3 regions of the Anoxybacillus sp. FSL W8-0382 genome follow, and region 1 is predicted to be linked to each of the others. Evidence: riboswitches for the same ligand, from Rfam matches in the RefSeq annotation. Region 1 holds a riboswitch; each other region holds the start of a gene.
The links. A riboswitch is a leader RNA that binds a small molecule or an ion and turns the genes downstream of it on or off. The one in region 1 is predicted to bind cobalamin.
Positions count from the first base shown of each region.

Region 1 (5,568 bases):
TTGTTGCTTTCGTCCTCTTTATTTTAACCGTTTTGTTGCTAAGTTTTTTTGAAAAATATTATTTTGAAAAAACGGGAGAGCAACTCACTCAACAAGCAGTAAAAGTTGCCCGCGTCGTCGCCGAGCATGATGAGCAGTTTGCTCGCTCAATTGCATGGACGATGGTTGATGATGTATCCAGACTAATGATTATTATTGACGATCGTCATTATTGGTACTCACCGAATGAACAGCTCGTTGATTTGCCGCTTTCGTTTGTTCAACAAGATAAGCAGTTGTCGCGCGTATTTGATGGAAAGAAAGTAGTGAAACGGGCGATGATGCCAAACGAAACGATGCGAAATCGGGTTTATAACGAGTTGTTTATTGTTGGTGTGCCGCTTCGCACATCTGATGGAAACGGTGCTGTGTTTGTATATCAATCGCTAAAAGCTGTAGAAGAAACGACAAAACAAACGACGAAGTTTATTTTTCTTGCTGCATTTATTGCTATTGTGTTAACGACGGTATTTGCCTTTTTCTTATCGACAAGAATTACGGCACCGCTTAGAAAAATGAGACAAGTCGCGTTTGAAATGGCGCGCGGGAAATTCGATTCCAAAGTGCCGATCGTCACCCATGATGAAATTGGGGAACTGGCTATGGCGTTTAACCAGATGGGTCGGCAATTGCAATTTCACATTAATGCGTTAAATCAAGAAAAAGAACAACTAGCGAGCATTTTAAGCAGCATGGCGGATGGCGTCATTACGCTCAATCGCAATGGCGAAGTGCTTATTACAAACCCACCTGCCGACCGATTTTTACAAGCATGGTACTACGAACAAGGGCAGCGCGACGATTTATCGCCGCTTCCTCCGCAAGTGAATGAATTGTTTACGAAAGCGGTGGCGGAAGAGAAAGAACAAGCAGCAGAAATTGCTTTACAAGGTCGCAATTGGGTCATTGTTATGACGCCGTTGTACAATGGCAAAGTGATTCGCGGGGCGGTTGCAGTGCTTCGAGATATGACGGAAGAGCGTCGGCTCGATAAGTTGCGCAAAGATTTTATCGCCAACGTCTCGCATGAGTTGCGAACGCCAATCGCCATGTTGCAAGGGTATAGTGAAGCCATTGTCGACGACATCGCGGCGACAGATGAAGAAAAAAAAGAATTGGCAAAAGTCATTTATGATGAATCGTTGCGCATGGGTCGCCTCGTTAACGACTTGCTTGATTTAGCGCGTATGGAAGCAGGACATTTAACGCTTCATAAAGAGCGCGTGCCGCTTCGTTCATACACCGAGCGCATCATTCATAAGTTTCAAGCGTTAGCGAAAGAAAAAGGAGTTCGCTTGCTCGTGGACATAAATGAAGAATTTGTCGTGTTGTTTGACCCTGACCGTATCGAACAAGTGCTGACGAATTTAATTGATAATGCTCTTCGTCACACAGATGACGGTGGGGAAGTTCGTGTCATAGTCGATGGGGACGAAGAGGCGGTGCGCATTTCTGTTCGAGACTCAGGCTCTGGCATTGCTGAAGAAGATTTGCCGTTCGTGTTTGAGCGCTTTTACAAAGCGGATAAAGCACGTACACGCGGTCGCTCTGGCACAGGATTAGGTCTTGCGATTGCGAAAAACATCGTTGAGGCGCATAAAGGAACGATCGCCGTTCATAGTAAGCTCGGCGAAGGAACGACGTTTACATTTACACTTCCATTGAAATAGAAAATTTTTGTTGTCATAAGCGACGTTTTCGGCTATGATAGAGACGTAAAAATTGTTCGACAATTGTATACGTTCGTTGCAAAAAGGTGTCGAATGGGAAACCTAGTAGACTTAATAGGGAATCTGGTGCAAGTCCAGAACTGTCCCCGCAACTGTAAATGCTGACGAAATGAAGGACGCCACTGTACAATTCGTATGGGAAGGCTTCAAAGTAGGATGACGCATAAGTCAGTAGACCTGCCTTTTTGCATCGTCATTCGCGTCTTCGGGGAGTGAGACGTCGAAACGACAAAGGTGACGGTTTTCTTTTGTTGTTTCCAGCTCATTCCATTTGGGATGAGCTTTTTATTTGACATACATAAAAGGGGCGAGATGAATGAATAAACTTTCGATAGGAATCATTTGTATGATCTTGTTTGCAACAATTTCTATGAATATAAAGGTTAATTATGTTGTAGCACAGACGGATTATGTAGAAAATGAGAGTTTAACTTCTGTTCAAATTGTAGAGAATAAAGATAATTTAATAGTTTATCAGGTTCAAGAAAACGAGAGATTTTATGAGTATGTAGAGGAATCAGAGACAGTAGGTGGAACTATAGAAGTCAATATAAAAAAATACGAAATTAAAGATGATGAAAAGATTCTAATAGAGGAGTATGTACAACAAATAAAAGAGTTAAATGGCAGTAGTTTAGCTGTTCACTCTGTAGGAAATGGGATTGATGAAGAAATAATTATAAATTTAAGTAATAATGAGGAGCTTAAGGAAAGTAGAAATTCAGAATATATTAAATCCAAACAGTCCTTACGTGTTGCCAATGCGTTTAATACAAATTCTTATTGGTATATATCAGAAAAAGGAGGTTCTTATCTAACTGATACGAGATACGAAGTATTTTCAAATGGAAGTGCTCGTGCCATAATGGCTGGGAATGACCCATACTATAAAAACACCAAAAGTAGTAATGGTAATTTCAAGGTGTTTCAAGTGTACGCTGACTCTCTTAGACAAAAAGAAATTGAACTGACTCTAATCGGAGGTGTGATAGGTATAGCAGATGCAGTAATTGAAGCTGTACGATTAGGACAAGTTTTAAACTTTACTTTGATCAAGACAATAGCTAAAAAGATGGGGAAAGGGATTCCGATAATTGGTACATTATATGCAATCTACGACTATGCTCAAACGTATATAGATGCAAGGAACGCGTATAGAAAAATCTAGTTTTCTTTTAAAAAAGGATGATTCTCTATATGAAAGCTATAGAAAGTGTTACTTTAACAATACTGTATGTTTTTTTGGCATCAATTGTTGTAAACCGTATCATTCACTATTTTAAAAATAAATATATGTCTTATGAACTTGGACTTTTTTTCTCAGCTATTTGCTTGGGTGTATTTTCGTTCGTTGTTTTAAAATGGAATACAGATTATTTTATGCTCAATAATTTTTTCAAGGCGGGAATTACGATTAGCGTTATTCAGTTAATTCTAATACCAATACTTATTTTTATAAAGAGACGATATATTAACTTGTATGACAAAATAGTTATGAAAATAAATAAAATGTTGTAGTAACGAGGCTCGTTATTACAACATGTACTTGTAACAATCCTTTGAATAAGTATATAATGCTTCTCTTTCATGAGAAACATTAGCAGTAGATGCTATGGAAAATGAAGTGCAATTTTTTATGAAATTATAGGGGGAAAAACGATGAAAAAATGGAAACAGTATGTATGGCTTTTGGTGCTCGTGCTGACGCTCGGATTAGCAGCGTGCGCGAATAACGCAGAGCCAGCAAAAGAGACGAAGCAAGAAGCGAAAACGGAACAAGCCGCATTTCCAGTCACCATAAAAGATGCGGTTGGTGATGTCACGATTGAAAAAGAACCGGAAAAAATTGTTTCGCTTATCCCGAGCAATACAGAAATTGCGTATGCGTTAGGACTTGGTGACAAAATCGTTGGTGTAAGCGATTTTGATAACTATCCGGAAGATGTGAAAAATAAAGAAAAAATCGGCGGCATGGAGTTTAATGTTGAAAAAATTATCGCGCTTCAGCCGGACGTTGTGCTTGCACACGCGTCAAGTGCACATAACTCTGAAGAAGGATTGAAACAATTGAAAGATGCGGGCATTACAGTCATTGTTGTGCCAAATGCTACATCGTTGAATGACGTGTATGCTTCCATTGAACTAATCGGTAAAGCGACAGGGAAAACGAAAGAAGCATCGGACGTTGTGAAACAAATGAAGCAAAAAATCGATGCCATTGCTGAAAAAGCAAAAGAGGTGAAAGAAGAAGCAACCGTTTGGATCGAAGTCTCGCCTGCACCAGAAATTTATACAGCTGGAAAAGGAACATTTATGGATGAGATGTTAACGATCATTCATGCGAAAAATGCGGCAGGTGATCAAGAAGGATGGCCGATGTTTACGGAAGAAGATGCAGTGGCGTTAAACCCGGATGTCATTATTACGACGTACGGTTATTACACGCCGAACGCAGTTGAGCAAGTGCTCGCTCGCCCAGCATGGAAAGACGTTCCGGCTGTCAAAAATAAGCGAGTATATGATGTGAACTCAGATTTAGTTTCTCGTCCAGGATCACGTTTAGCTGAAGGGGTCGAAGAAATTGCCAAAGTCGTTTATCCAGACATTTTTAAATAACTATATGACTGCATCCATCATTGCAATCGTTGCACTATTATTAGGGATATCGATTGGATCACAATCGATTCCCTTTTCTTCTATATGGGACACGTTGTCGCATCATTTGTTTCATACACCGATGGACGTTCCCGCCACCATTTCGCAAATTATTATTGCGATTCGTGTGCCGAGAGTAGTGCTCGCCTTTTTGATTGGGGCGTCCTTAGCACTTGCTGGTGTAGCGTTCCAAGGGCTTTTAAAAAACGTTTTAGCTGATCCGTATACGATTGGAGTATCATCTGGCGCTGCTGTCGGAGCGGTACTCGTCTTCTTTTTTCAACTTCATTTGTCGTTTCTCGGACGCTTTACGTTACCGATCGTGAGCATTATGTGTGCGCTCGTGACATTATTGTTTGTTTTATTATTTGCTCGACTTGCAGAACGCAATATGGGAATTGAAACGATCGTTTTAATCGGCATTATCATGAATGCGTTTTTCGGCTCGGTTATTTCACTTATGGTTGCCCTTAGTGGTGAGGAATTGCGTCAAGTCATTAGCTGGCTCATGGGAAGCGTCGCGATGCGCGGTTGGTCATATGTTTCTTTATTTGTACCGTTTTTTATCATCGGTTCTCTCGGCTTATTTACACATATTCGCGAGTTAAACGCTTTTTCATTTGGCGAGCGAACAGCAGCAAACATTGGCGTACATGTGTTGCGAAAAAAGTTATGGATTTTACTTAGCGCTTCCTTGCTTACAGGCGCAGCGGTAGCTGTATCGGGCACGATCGGCTTTGTTGGGCTTGTCATTCCGCATATGACGCGTTTGATTTGTGGGGCAAATCACCGGAAATTATTGCCACTTTCTTTTTTGTACGGTGGCACGTTTTTAGTGTTAGCAGATGTTGTGGCACGAACGATCGTTGCCCCGCGGGAGTTGCCAATTGGGGTCATCACATCATTTATTGGCGCACCATTGTTTGCAATATTGTTATTTAAAAGTTTAAGACGGAAGACGTGATCGATATGATAGATGTAAAGCACGTTTCGTATCAATATGGGGAAAAAAAAGTGTTGGAAGATGTTTCGTTTACCGTTTATGAAGGGGAGTTTTTCGGTATGTTAGGACCGAACGGAAGCGGGAAAACGACGCTAATGAAACTGATGAGCCGTGAACTTCCTTTGCAACAAGGGGATATGT
Region 1 covers NZ_JBBOPX010000001.1:1,126,258-1,131,825, forward strand. The annotation lists gene NSS60_RS05970 (ATP-binding protein) at 1-1,709, shown strand, start outside; cobalamin riboswitch at 1,777-1,968, shown strand; gene NSS60_RS05975 (hypothetical protein) at 2,086-2,937, shown strand; gene NSS60_RS05980 (ABC transporter substrate-binding protein) at 3,429-4,385, shown strand; gene NSS60_RS05985 (FecCD family ABC transporter permease) at 4,351-5,388, shown strand; gene NSS60_RS05990 (adenosylcobinamide amidohydrolase) at 5,394-5,568, shown strand, end outside.

Region 2 (5,568 bases), 640 kb from region 1:
TCATCCCAATCTAACTCATCGTGGGAATGATAACCGCGAAGCTCAAAATATTTCCCTGTATGCCAATCAGAACCTGCAAACGCCGGATATGCACCTTTTTCTTTCGCCAATTCCATGCTTGCTTGAATCGTTAAATAAGCGATTTTTTCAAATAGCTTGTCAGCGAAATCAACGCTTTCTTCACTATTCCACTTAATTCCTTTTAACGCTAATAAGTGATGCCATGAAAATGCACCTAGACCGATTGCCCGATATTTTTTATTTGTCATCACCGCTTGCAACACTTCAATGCGATTTTCGTTTAAGTCGATGACGTTATCAAGCATACGCACTTGAATCGGAATTAATCGTTCTAGTACATCGTCTTGTACGGCGCGAGCGAGATGAATGCTAGATAAGTTACAAACGACAAAGTCGCCTGGCTTTTTATGAATAATGATTTCACCATCTTGCGTATACTCTTTTGTTACGGTAGTCGCGCTCATATTTTGCATAATTTCCGTACATAAATTGCTAGAATAAATCATACCCGCATGTTTATTTGGATTCATGCGATTCGCTTCGTCGCGATAAAACATATAAGGTGTACCCGTTTCTAATTGTGATTTTAAAATGCGCTTCATAATTTCAATGGCAGGTACACGTTCTTTACTTAACTCTGGATGGTTGATACATTCTTCGTATTTTTCGCGGAAGGAGCCATGTCCTCGTTCTTCATCGTAAAAATCTTCAAGACCTAGCGGATTCCCACCTTTATCTTTCCACCCCATCACTTTTTTCACTTCATGTGGGTCAAATAAATACCAATCGCCCCGCTTTTCGACTTGTTCCATAAATAAATCAGGGATGCATACGCCATAAAATAAATCATGGCATTTTTGCCGTTCATCGCCGTTGTTTAATTTTGCGTCTAAGAAAGAGAAAATGTCTTTATGCCAAACGTCTAAATAGACGGCAATACTTCCTTGTCGCGTACCAAGCTGATCAACCGATACAGCGGTATTGTTTAATTGGCGCATCCATGGGATGACACCAGACGATACGCCTTTAAATCCTTTAATATCCGAGTTGCGTGCCCGAATTTTTCCTAAATAGACGCCGATTCCCCCACCGCCTTTGGAGAGGCGAGCGATGTCTGTATTCGATTCATAAATGCCGATTAAGCTGTCATCAACTGTATCAATAAAGCAACTCGATAATTGGCCATAAGATTTGCCTGCGTTTGCGTATGTTGGTGTAGCCACCGTCATATATTGATTCGATAATGCCCAATACGCTTCTTTAACAAGTTCCATTCGTTTTTCTTTTGGCTCATTCACCATCAGCGTAAGAGCAATGGTTAAAAAGCGTTCTTGTGGCAACTCATAAATTTCTCCGTCATATCCTTTCGCTAAATAACGATCAACGAGTGTGCGTAATCCGATATAGGTAAATTGCTCGTCTTTTTTCGAATCGATCCATGTCCCCGCTTCTTGTAGTTCTTCTTTCGTATATCGTTCAAGTACAAACGGATCGTAAATACCGAGATCAACGAGCATTGTTTGTAACTCATAAAAGTAGTGGTATGTGTCGGATACATCATAGCCACGATTGGTTGCTGCTTCATTGTACAGCTGTTGTAAATAAAGGCGTGCTGCGACAAACGTCCAATCAGGTTGTTCTACGGTGATTTCGTCAAGTGCATTTAAAATGAGTTTGTTCATCATGTCATCGTATGATTTTGTATACGTCAGCGACCGTATCGTACGCTCGATGTATCGCGCGCTTGATAAGTGTGGAAAGTCTTTGAAAATATGAAACAATAATGTGCGGATCGTTTCTTCATTTACTTCTGTTTGTTGTTTTATGTACACCATATAACATCCCTTCCCCTAGAAAATAAAAAAATCCGCTCTCGTTGAGCGGATGAAACGATGGAAAAAGGCATGCTTTCACCATCGTTTCATCTTCTCAATCCCCGAAGAATATGAAACGATACAAGGAAGGCAGGTCTCCTGACTTGCGCTTCTTCCTACTTTGGATTCCTTCCCATATATGCGCCATAAATAGCTGACATATACAGTGGTGTTATTTCCATTTCGTCTGCGCACACAGTTGCGGGGACAGTTCTGGATTCGCACCAGATTCCCTATTAAGTCCGTTTGGACACCTTCACTTGTCGGTTTCAATATATAGTTATTATTTCGTACGATTATCACAATATATTGTACGAAAAAGGTTTACGTTTAAAACTATAGCGAAAAATCTCAACATTTGCAATCGTTATTTTTCATCCTTTGCTACATAGCGACGATCTTTCATCCCTTTCCATACAATGTCGTTTCATAGTTTGATTTGGAATGGGAAAAATATACAAAAAATAAGCGACCGTTATGATCGCTTATTGTAGAGCTTTTTTTAGTGCAGAGATGTTGTCATTCATAATTGCGAAGTAGTCTTTGTTGTTTGCAATATCATCGTTTGTGCGCGCTTCTAAGTTGTGAAGGATAAGTACATCAGCTCCGATTTCGTTTTTCACAACTTCAGCAATTTTCGATGTTACGTTTTGCTCAAAAAAGATATAGTGTATGTCATGGTCTTTGGCGATTTGAATAATCGAAGCAAGCTGCTTTTGTGACGGTTCGTTTGTTGGCGATAGCCCAGTCACGCTTATTTGTTTTAAGCCATATCGTTTCTCCCAATAGCCGTAAGCCGCATGAGCGACAAGAATTTCTTTTCTTTTCGCGCCTTTTATCAATTGTTGGAACTGGCTATCGAGCTGTTCAAGCTGCTGTTTTAACGAAGCAAAGTTTTGTTCAAAATCATTTTTTGCCTCAGGTTTTAGTTCCGTTAACGTTTGTTTAATCGTTTCAGCCATTTGGATTGAATATATCGGATCTAACCAGACATGAGGATCTACATCACCGTGCTCATGCTCATCTTCATGGGCGTGTTCATCTTCATGAGCATGTTCGTCTCCATGAGTATCGTTGGCTGGAAGAAATTCCGTCCCAGCTGTTGCTTCCACGAACTTGACGTGTTCATTCTCTAGCGTTTCGACAACGCGATCAACAAATCCTTCCATTCCTTGACCGATGTAAATGAAAGCGTCAGCATCTGCGATTTGTTGCATCGTTTTTGCCGTCGGTTCGTATGTGTGCACATCAACGCCAGGAGGGTATACGCTTTCCACTTGAACGTGCTCACCGCCAATTTTTTCAGTAAAGTCTTGAAGAGGGTATACAGTTGTATAAACGATAAGTTGATCGTTTTTTTCCTCATTCTTCGATTCATTCGTCTGTTCTTGTTGCGAGCATCCAAACAATAGCAGTGTGCTCGTAAGTATAATGGATAAAATGGTTTTTACCTTCATCTTCTTCCTCCTTCCAAATAAAGAAAGATGTTTCTGATCGTCAAATAACATCTTTCTCACTCCTGTTTTATTATATCGTAATCGTTACGATTTGAAAACTATGAAACAGAAACAAATGGTGGGAGTGGATCGACAAAAGTAGACCAATCTTCAAACGTAATTATTACGATTTACATTGTTTATCATATCGAAAAAAAGAGAAAGGGCAACTATTTTTGCTCTTTCTCTGGAACAGGATCAAATCCACCTGGATGAAATGGATGGCATTTTAAAATGCGTTTGATTGTTAAATAGCCTCCTTTAAGTGCACCGAAGCGACGAATCGCTTCTAATCCGTAATGCGAACAAGTCGGATAAAAGCGACATGTCGGTGGTTTTAAAGGGGAAATAAATCGTTGATAAAAACGAATGAGTAAGATGAATATATGTTTCATGTAATACGCCCGCCCCTATTTTTTCTTATTGTAACATAGTTGGACGAAACAATTCCAACAAAAAAAGATGAAAAAAGTCGGACTTTTGTGTATGATAAAAACGTGACAATTGAAAAAGAGGTGAGAAATATGCCTTCAGTAGAAAGCTTTGAACTAGACCATTGTGCGGTCAAAGCACCGTACGTTCGCCATTGTGGTGTTCATCAAGTCGGTAGCGACGGTGTTGTGAATAAATTTGATATTCGCTTTTGTCAACCAAATAAAGAAGCGATGCAACCGGCAGCGATTCATACACTTGAACATTTACTAGCGGTGCACATTCGTAAGCATGCTGAAAAATACGCTCATTTTGATATTATCGATATTTCTCCGATGGGATGTCAAACGGGGTATTATTTAGTCGTTAGTGGCACGCCAACAGTCGAAGAAATTATTGATTTGCTTGAGGCGACGATGAATGAGGCATTGACGGTTACAGAAGTGCCAGCTGCAACGGAAAAAGAGTGCGGTCAAGCGAAATTGCACGATTTAGAAGGAGCTAAGCGACTTATGCGATATTGGCTATCGCAGCCAAAGGAAGAATTGAAAAAGGTGTTCAGTTAAAAAATAAAGGTTCAGGCGCGCTATACGTCTGGGCCTTTATTTTTTCAGTTGGCAATTTATCAACTATGCTTTCGAAGCGGTCACTACCAATACAATGATGGTTACATGTCTCTCTACATTGTTCATGCAAAAACGTATCATTTTCCAAATTTTTTTTTGTTTGCTATAATGAAAGAGGGGGAAGTTTATAATCGAGGAGGGAATTAGTGTGAAAGAAAAATTAATTGATATTGTCAACAAACAAATTGCAAACTGGAACGTGTTATATGTAAAATTACACAACTACCATTGGTATGTGAAAGGGCCGCAGTTTTTTACGTTGCATACAAAATTTGAAGAGTTGTACAATGAAGCGGCACTACATATTGATGAGTTAGCAGAACGTTTATTAGCATTAGGTGGAAAACCGCTAGCAACGATGAAAGATTATTTAGCGGTAGCATCCGTACATGAAGCAAAAGGAAATGAAACGGCGGAAGAAATGGTAGCGGAAATTGTTCGCGATTTTGAAACGATGATTAAAGAATTGAAAGCTGGCATGGACTACGCCGGAGAAATTGGAGATGAAACAACAGGCGATATGCTTTTAGGCATTCATCAAAGTTTAGAAAAACATGTATGGATGCTCAAATCGTTTCTCGGATAAGGTGGGAGTGGCCCCACCTTATTTGCATGTTCAGTCGCAGATGAGTGCTTTTGTTGCATGAAAATAAATGAATCGACTCACACTAACTGTAACAAACGAAAAAGAGGTGGGTCGATGAAAAAAACGTATTATGTTTCGGTGGCACGTGGTGAGATTTCACAAGTGAAAACGGCTTCCCCATGGGAATTTCGCATTGAAGCGACGGATGAAGAAATCATTCAATTACGGGAGTATTTTGATGAAATGTATTCATCCGATTGGCAATCGTTTTGGCGTGCACATGTGCCATATGTGCAATATCATTATGATCGGCCGAACGACGGGTATGACAACGCAATGAAAAAAGTGTATGAAATGATTTATGAACTTGGCGATGAGGAAGCGAAACAACAAATTGAAACGATGGGTGTCATACAGTTATAAAAGCTGTCGACTACTTCACTGTGTGGTACAATGAAGAAAACATACAGTTGAGGGTAGACGGTGATGATTGTATTTCAAGATTACTACGGATACAACGTTCGACTTTCTTT
Region 2 covers NZ_JBBOPX010000001.1:482,283-487,850, forward strand. The annotation lists gene NSS60_RS02640 (ribonucleoside-diphosphate reductase subunit alpha) at 1-1,856, opposite strand, end outside; cobalamin riboswitch at 1,967-2,168, opposite strand; gene NSS60_RS02645 (metal ABC transporter substrate-binding protein) at 2,381-3,352, opposite strand; gene yidD (membrane protein insertion efficiency factor YidD) at 3,562-3,786, opposite strand; gene NSS60_RS02655 (S-ribosylhomocysteine lyase) at 3,916-4,389, shown strand; gene NSS60_RS02660 (Dps family protein) at 4,598-5,035, shown strand; gene NSS60_RS02665 (hypothetical protein) at 5,150-5,458, shown strand; gene ytkD (RNA deprotection pyrophosphohydrolase) at 5,522-5,568, shown strand, end outside.
Region 2: linked by a shared signal. The riboswitch ahead of NSS60_RS02640 (ribonucleoside-diphosphate reductase subunit alpha) and the one ahead of NSS60_RS05975 (hypothetical protein) in region 1 are both predicted to bind cobalamin.

Region 3 (5,568 bases), 1.1 Mb from region 1:
ATTTTCCCATTATGTTTTCACCCCTTTTTCCATCGTTCGATCCATTCAAACAGTTGTTGTTCTGTACACGTCTTATTTTCCTTCATCCATATGCGTAAAAGAAGAGGAAGCGGCAAACGAAGCTGGTGAAAAATATCCGCTTGTGAAAATATAAACGCAGGTGTACCGTGCAAAACGATGCGACCGTCATCCATAACAAACACTTCGTCTGCCCATTGCCATACGAAATCAAAATCATGAGTGATGACAACGAGCGTCGTACCTGCTTCGTGCCACTCATTTAGTTTCATGATAAGGCGCTCGCTCTGTGCAGCATCTAAATAAGCAGCTGGCTCATCGACAATAAGCAACTCCGGTTGAGAGGCCATCGCTACAGCGAGCGACAACCACTTTTTTTGTCCGAGACTGAGATGATGAATGGGCACGTCTCGCCATTCAGCAAGCGAAAATGTTTTTATCGCTCGTTCGATCCGTTCGCTATTCCCTTGCAAACTAAGCGCAAGCTCTTCCTCAATCGTTGGTGCTAAAAATTGATGTTCTGGATTTTGAAAAACGACGCCGACATGTTGACGTAAATGTTCCTTTACACGTTTTCCTTCCCAATACACCTCCCCTTTTGTTGGGCGATAAATGCCGTTTGTATGAAGCAACCATGTTGTTTTTCCACAACCGTTTTTTCCGATCAACGCATATTTTTTTCCGCGTTCGATCGTAAGTGATACTCCTTTTAAGACGTGCGCACCGTTTCGATACGTATAGTGAACATCATGAAACTGCAACATATAATCCCTCCACGATGAGTAAAACAACGATGCCAAGCGATGCTTCAATGACATACCTTTTTGGCAATTGCTCGTCCGTGCACCGCGGAACTGTAAAAGAGACGTGGCGCGCTCGTTGCGCAATGACCATCGCCTCATATTGATGCAATGTGTGGCGTAACAATTGTGCAACGGCAAGTGAAGCGATCCGCCAATTTCGTTCTCCTTGTCTCACGCGCACCGTAACAAACAGCTCCCTTGCTGCCTTTTCCAACATGAAAATGAAACGATACGTTAACAATAGAAGCTCTATTAGTACACGCGGGATGCGCAATGTTTGTAGTGCGCATGCCAAGCGAAAAAATGGCGTTGTTGCGGCAAGAAAAAAGAGAACGAGCGAGCATGTAAACGCTCGTAACCAAATCGTACCTACATATGAAACGTCCACAACAGCACCATCAAGTGAAAAAAGGAGCGGTGCGCTACTCCAAAGAATAACGAGCGCCATAAGCAAACAAACACGCAAACAAACATGCCATGGTAAGCGTGCATAAACAATAAGCCAAGTAAGCATCCATCCAACAATGAAAAAACGACCAGCATTCGTTCCAATCATCGCCCATATAAGCAAAATAAATGAAAATGTCAGTTTAAATGTCGCCCGAAGTTTCGAAAGCTGATTGCGATACGCCCATTCGTCAAGCCAGCTAACCATTTCGTTTTCGCCCTCTATATAAACCGATAATGTAGCCAATCACTCCCGCTCCAATTGCCGCCTGCAATGAAAATAGCAACGTTTCTACTTCCCCGCCGGGCGGTTCAAAAAACACATCGAACCACGGTTCATAATTGGGCGCAAGTTGTTGAATCATCTCCTCCGCAAGCGCATCCGCCCCAGCAAACTCCGTATGTTTTACAACGACGAGCGGCAAAACGATCAAAAGTGCGGCAAGGAAAAGCAATAGTCGATTGTTCATTTAGCAGACGCCCCTTTCTGTTGCAATATACTTAATTCTTGTTTCGTGTACGTATGTAAAAAATTCCATACAACAACAGTCAGAAGCCCTTCGGTAATTGCAAGCGGTATTTGAGTGACAGCAAAAATGGAAGCAAACTTTAAGAACGCCCCCCATACCCCGCCTGTTGCGTCTGGAAATGCCAGCGCAAGTTGTATCGATGTCATCACATACGTAGCTAAATTGGCAAACATCGCCGCCACAAAAACAGAAAGGCGCATCGAAATGCGAAGCTTTTGGCATGCAACAAACGACACGTACGCTACAAACGGACCGATAACCGCCATCGAAAACGCATTTGCACCGAGCGTTGTCAATCCACCATGCGCAAGCAATAATGCTTGAAACATTAACACAGCCGTACCGATGACCGTCATGACGAACGGCCCAAATAACAGCGCACCGAGGCCTGTCCCTGTCGGATGCGAGCTGCTTCCTGTGACAGATGGAATTTTTAAAGCGGAAAGAACGAATGTAAATGCGGTCGCTAGCGCAAGCAACATTTTCATTTCCGGCTGTTGTTTTACGATGCGCGTCATCGTCCGTAAACCGACGAAGAAAAATGGCAAAAATAACAACCACCAAACGAGCGCCCAATGCCAAGGTAAAAATCCTTCCATAATGTGCATCGCATATACTGAAGGTGAAAGCGCAAATAAAACGTAGACAGTCAAGCATGTACAAACGATCCACCATGCGTTTCGCTTCATTTTTCTTTCCCCCTTGTCGCAACGCTATGTTCGGGCATAACAAATCCTGTATGTTCATACGTATACGTGACGTAATCGCGCAATATGTTCCCGTCACGTACATGATTGCGTACAATGTCTCTCCCTATTTGTTCATCAATCGTACGATACCAAACACCTTCTGGATAAACGATGACGACACATGCATCTTCGCAGCGACCGTTGCATCGTGTACGCGTCGTATGAACGCGCCCATGTAACTGCAACCGATCAATTTCATCGCGAATCGCTTGCGTCACCTCTTCCCCTCCTTTTCTCATGCAGCTTCCTCCGTTGCAAATAAGCACGTGATGTGTCGTTCCTTGTAAATTCCATGTTGCCATATATGTCGCCCCTTTTTTCAAAATAAAAAAGCACCTCTAGGTAGAGGTGCAGAAAAAACGAAAGATTCAAACAATCATATATTCACAACCGTTGCTTTCCATCGTCTCCGCACGTCCACCTATATTCCCGTAGGCAGCCGACGTATCGCAAGCAGGCAGGTCTCCTGGCTTAGGTTCATCATTTCGTTGCGCCTTCCCAAAAATCAGTGGCATATTGCAACGAAACTCCCCATCACAGTGGCGGGTACCGCGACGGCTTTGCACCGTTCTTCCCTTTTAAGCATACGGACGTATGCACCGTACTTGCTCATCGTATATATTTTTTCAAAGAGCGTGAATGTTAAGAATATAATACACCATTTTTTTCTTCTCGCCTAGCCTGTTTATAAAAAAGAGTCAGTCAAGACTTTGTGGAGAACATTTTTTCGGTTCACTACGGGTGTTGTCAATCACTAGTTATAGAACCATTTGCGTCATAAACAAGGAAATAAAAATCATCGCGCAGCCGGTCGGCGACCGGAGCAAGCGACTCATCCTCAAGCCAACGTTCATATACCCAGTACACATAAATCGAGACATTTTCCCATAAGATGAGCGGCGATACACGCGTCAGGCGCCGCAACCGGACGATGAGCGGAGCGAACAAGCCGGCGAACACGTCGCGAACGGCCTGCTCGCGCCAACCGCTGCGCTCAATGCCACACATCTCCGCTTCCGGCGGCGCAAGGCGAAAGCGCGGCATCCACATTTCCCCTTCGCCGTCCGTATCAAGCCAAATTCGCTCAGGATCGAGCACAAGCCGCTTGTTCCACACCGACATGGCGTATAAGGCCATCGGCGCCAAAAAGCTTAGGCGCTTGACGAGCATCGAAACGGCAACCGCGTCATTTGCCGCCCCCATCTCGGCGCGGACGTGCGCCACATACTTCGCGAGCTGCCCGTCATCATTCAGCAGCCGGGCCAACAACATCGATGACGAGACATCAGCAGCTTCGCTTGAAAAACGGTACGTTTCCAACGTTTTCATTTCGTCTTCACGCAATCTCATCACGATACGCCTTCTTTCTGTAAAATTCTCCGTCCTTTCCCATACGGAATGCAAAGCGGGGTGCCAAAGATCGGATCGTACGTGATTTGGCAATCCATTTGGAACACATCTTTCACGAGCTGGCGGGAAATAACATCCTCCGGCTTTCCTTCGGCATACACCGTTTTATCGCGAATGGCGACGAGATGATGGGCGTAACGGCACGCTAAATTCAAATCGTGAAGCACCATGACGATCGTCCGCTGTTCTGTTGCATTGAGTTCGAACAATAAATCCAAAATATCAATTTGATGCGCCAAATCTAAGTAAGTGGTCGGCTCGTCAAGCAAGATGATGTCTGTTTCTTGCGCTAATGTCATGGCAATCCATGCGCGCTGGCGCTGGCCGCCGGACAGCGAATCAACCGGCCGCTCGGCAAGCTCTGTCAGTCCTGTTGCTGACAAAGCGCGCGCAACGGCGCGCTCATCTTCGTCGCTCCATTGCTTGAGCCACGTTTGATATGGGTAACGCCCTTGCTTGACGAGCTGAAGGACCGTCAATCCTTCCGGAGCCACAGGCGACTGCGGCAAAATGGCCAAACGGCGGGCGATTTCCTTGGTCGGCTGCTTGGCAATCTCTTTTCCATCAAGCAAGACAGCGCCGCCTGCCGGCTTCAACAGACGAGCCAAGGCGCGCAGCAACGTCGACTTGCCGCAGCCGTTCGCGCCGATGAACACCGTGATTTTCCCTTTTGGAATCGTCAAGTTCAACCGATCGATAATGAGCGCATCCCCGTACGACAATGTCAATTCTTTCGCCTGCAGCGCGTGCATGTTTGCCCCCTCCTTCATTTATGGTTTCCGGGTTCGGTACAACAAATAAATAAAATATGGCGCACCAAGTGCGGCCGTAAATACGCCGGCCGGGATTTCCGTCGGCGCCAAAAGCATCCGCCCGGCGAGATCCGCCCCCATGACGAGCACGCCGCCTAACAGCGCTGCCGTCGGAAGCAGCGCACCAAACGCCGAACCAACAAGCCGGCGTGCCATATGCGGCGCCATCAGCCCGACAAAGCCGATGCCACCGGCGAAAGCGACCGCGCCGCCGGTGAGCGCGGTGCTAAGCAAAACAAGTCCTAGCCGTTGCCGTTCGACCGCGCCGCCAAGCCCAATCGCCAGCTCATCGCCCAGCTCCTGCACATTGACATGCCGCGCGGCCAATATCGCCACAAGGAGCAGTCCGATGACCCATGGCGCCATGAGCGAAACGTGCTGCCAAGAAGCTCCATACACACTGCCCGTAATCCACACGTTTGCCTGGCTCGCCCGATAGATGGGTCCTGTGATCATCAACAGTGTCGTCAACGCCTGCATGAGCGCAGAAACGCCGATGCCGACAAGCACGAGCCGAAGCGGGGCGAGGCCGTTTTTCCACGCCAGCATATATACGAGCCAAGCAGCGGTCGCTGCGCCGAGAAAGGCGGCAAGCGGCAGCCAGTGGATGCTGACGGTCAAAGAGTTGTTTTCATCGCTAAATAGCGCCAAAAAGCCAACGACCGCGGCCGCCGCTCCGCCGGTGATGCCGAGCACATCCGGCGAAGCGAGCGGATTGCGCACCATTCCTTGCAAAATGGCACCCGCGGCAGCCAGCGCCATTCCGGCCAACCAAGCGACAAGCACACGCGGCAGGCGG
Region 3 covers NZ_JBBOPX010000001.1:2,194,506-2,200,073, forward strand. The annotation lists gene cobJ (precorrin-3B C(17)-methyltransferase) at 1-13, opposite strand, end outside; gene NSS60_RS11575 (energy-coupling factor ABC transporter ATP-binding protein) at 18-782, opposite strand; gene NSS60_RS11580 (CbiQ family ECF transporter T component) at 766-1,476, opposite strand; gene NSS60_RS11585 (energy-coupling factor ABC transporter substrate-binding protein) at 1,469-1,738, opposite strand; gene NSS60_RS11590 (energy-coupling factor ABC transporter permease) at 1,735-2,487, opposite strand; gene NSS60_RS11595 ((2Fe-2S) ferredoxin domain-containing protein) at 2,484-2,849, opposite strand; cobalamin riboswitch at 2,987-3,167, opposite strand; gene NSS60_RS11600 (IucA/IucC family C-terminal-domain containing protein) at 3,295-3,897, opposite strand; gene NSS60_RS11605 (ABC transporter ATP-binding protein) at 3,897-4,709, opposite strand; gene NSS60_RS11610 (FecCD family ABC transporter permease) at 4,728-5,568, opposite strand, start outside.
Region 3: linked by a shared signal. The riboswitch ahead of NSS60_RS11595 ((2Fe-2S) ferredoxin domain-containing protein) and the one ahead of NSS60_RS05975 (hypothetical protein) in region 1 are both predicted to bind cobalamin.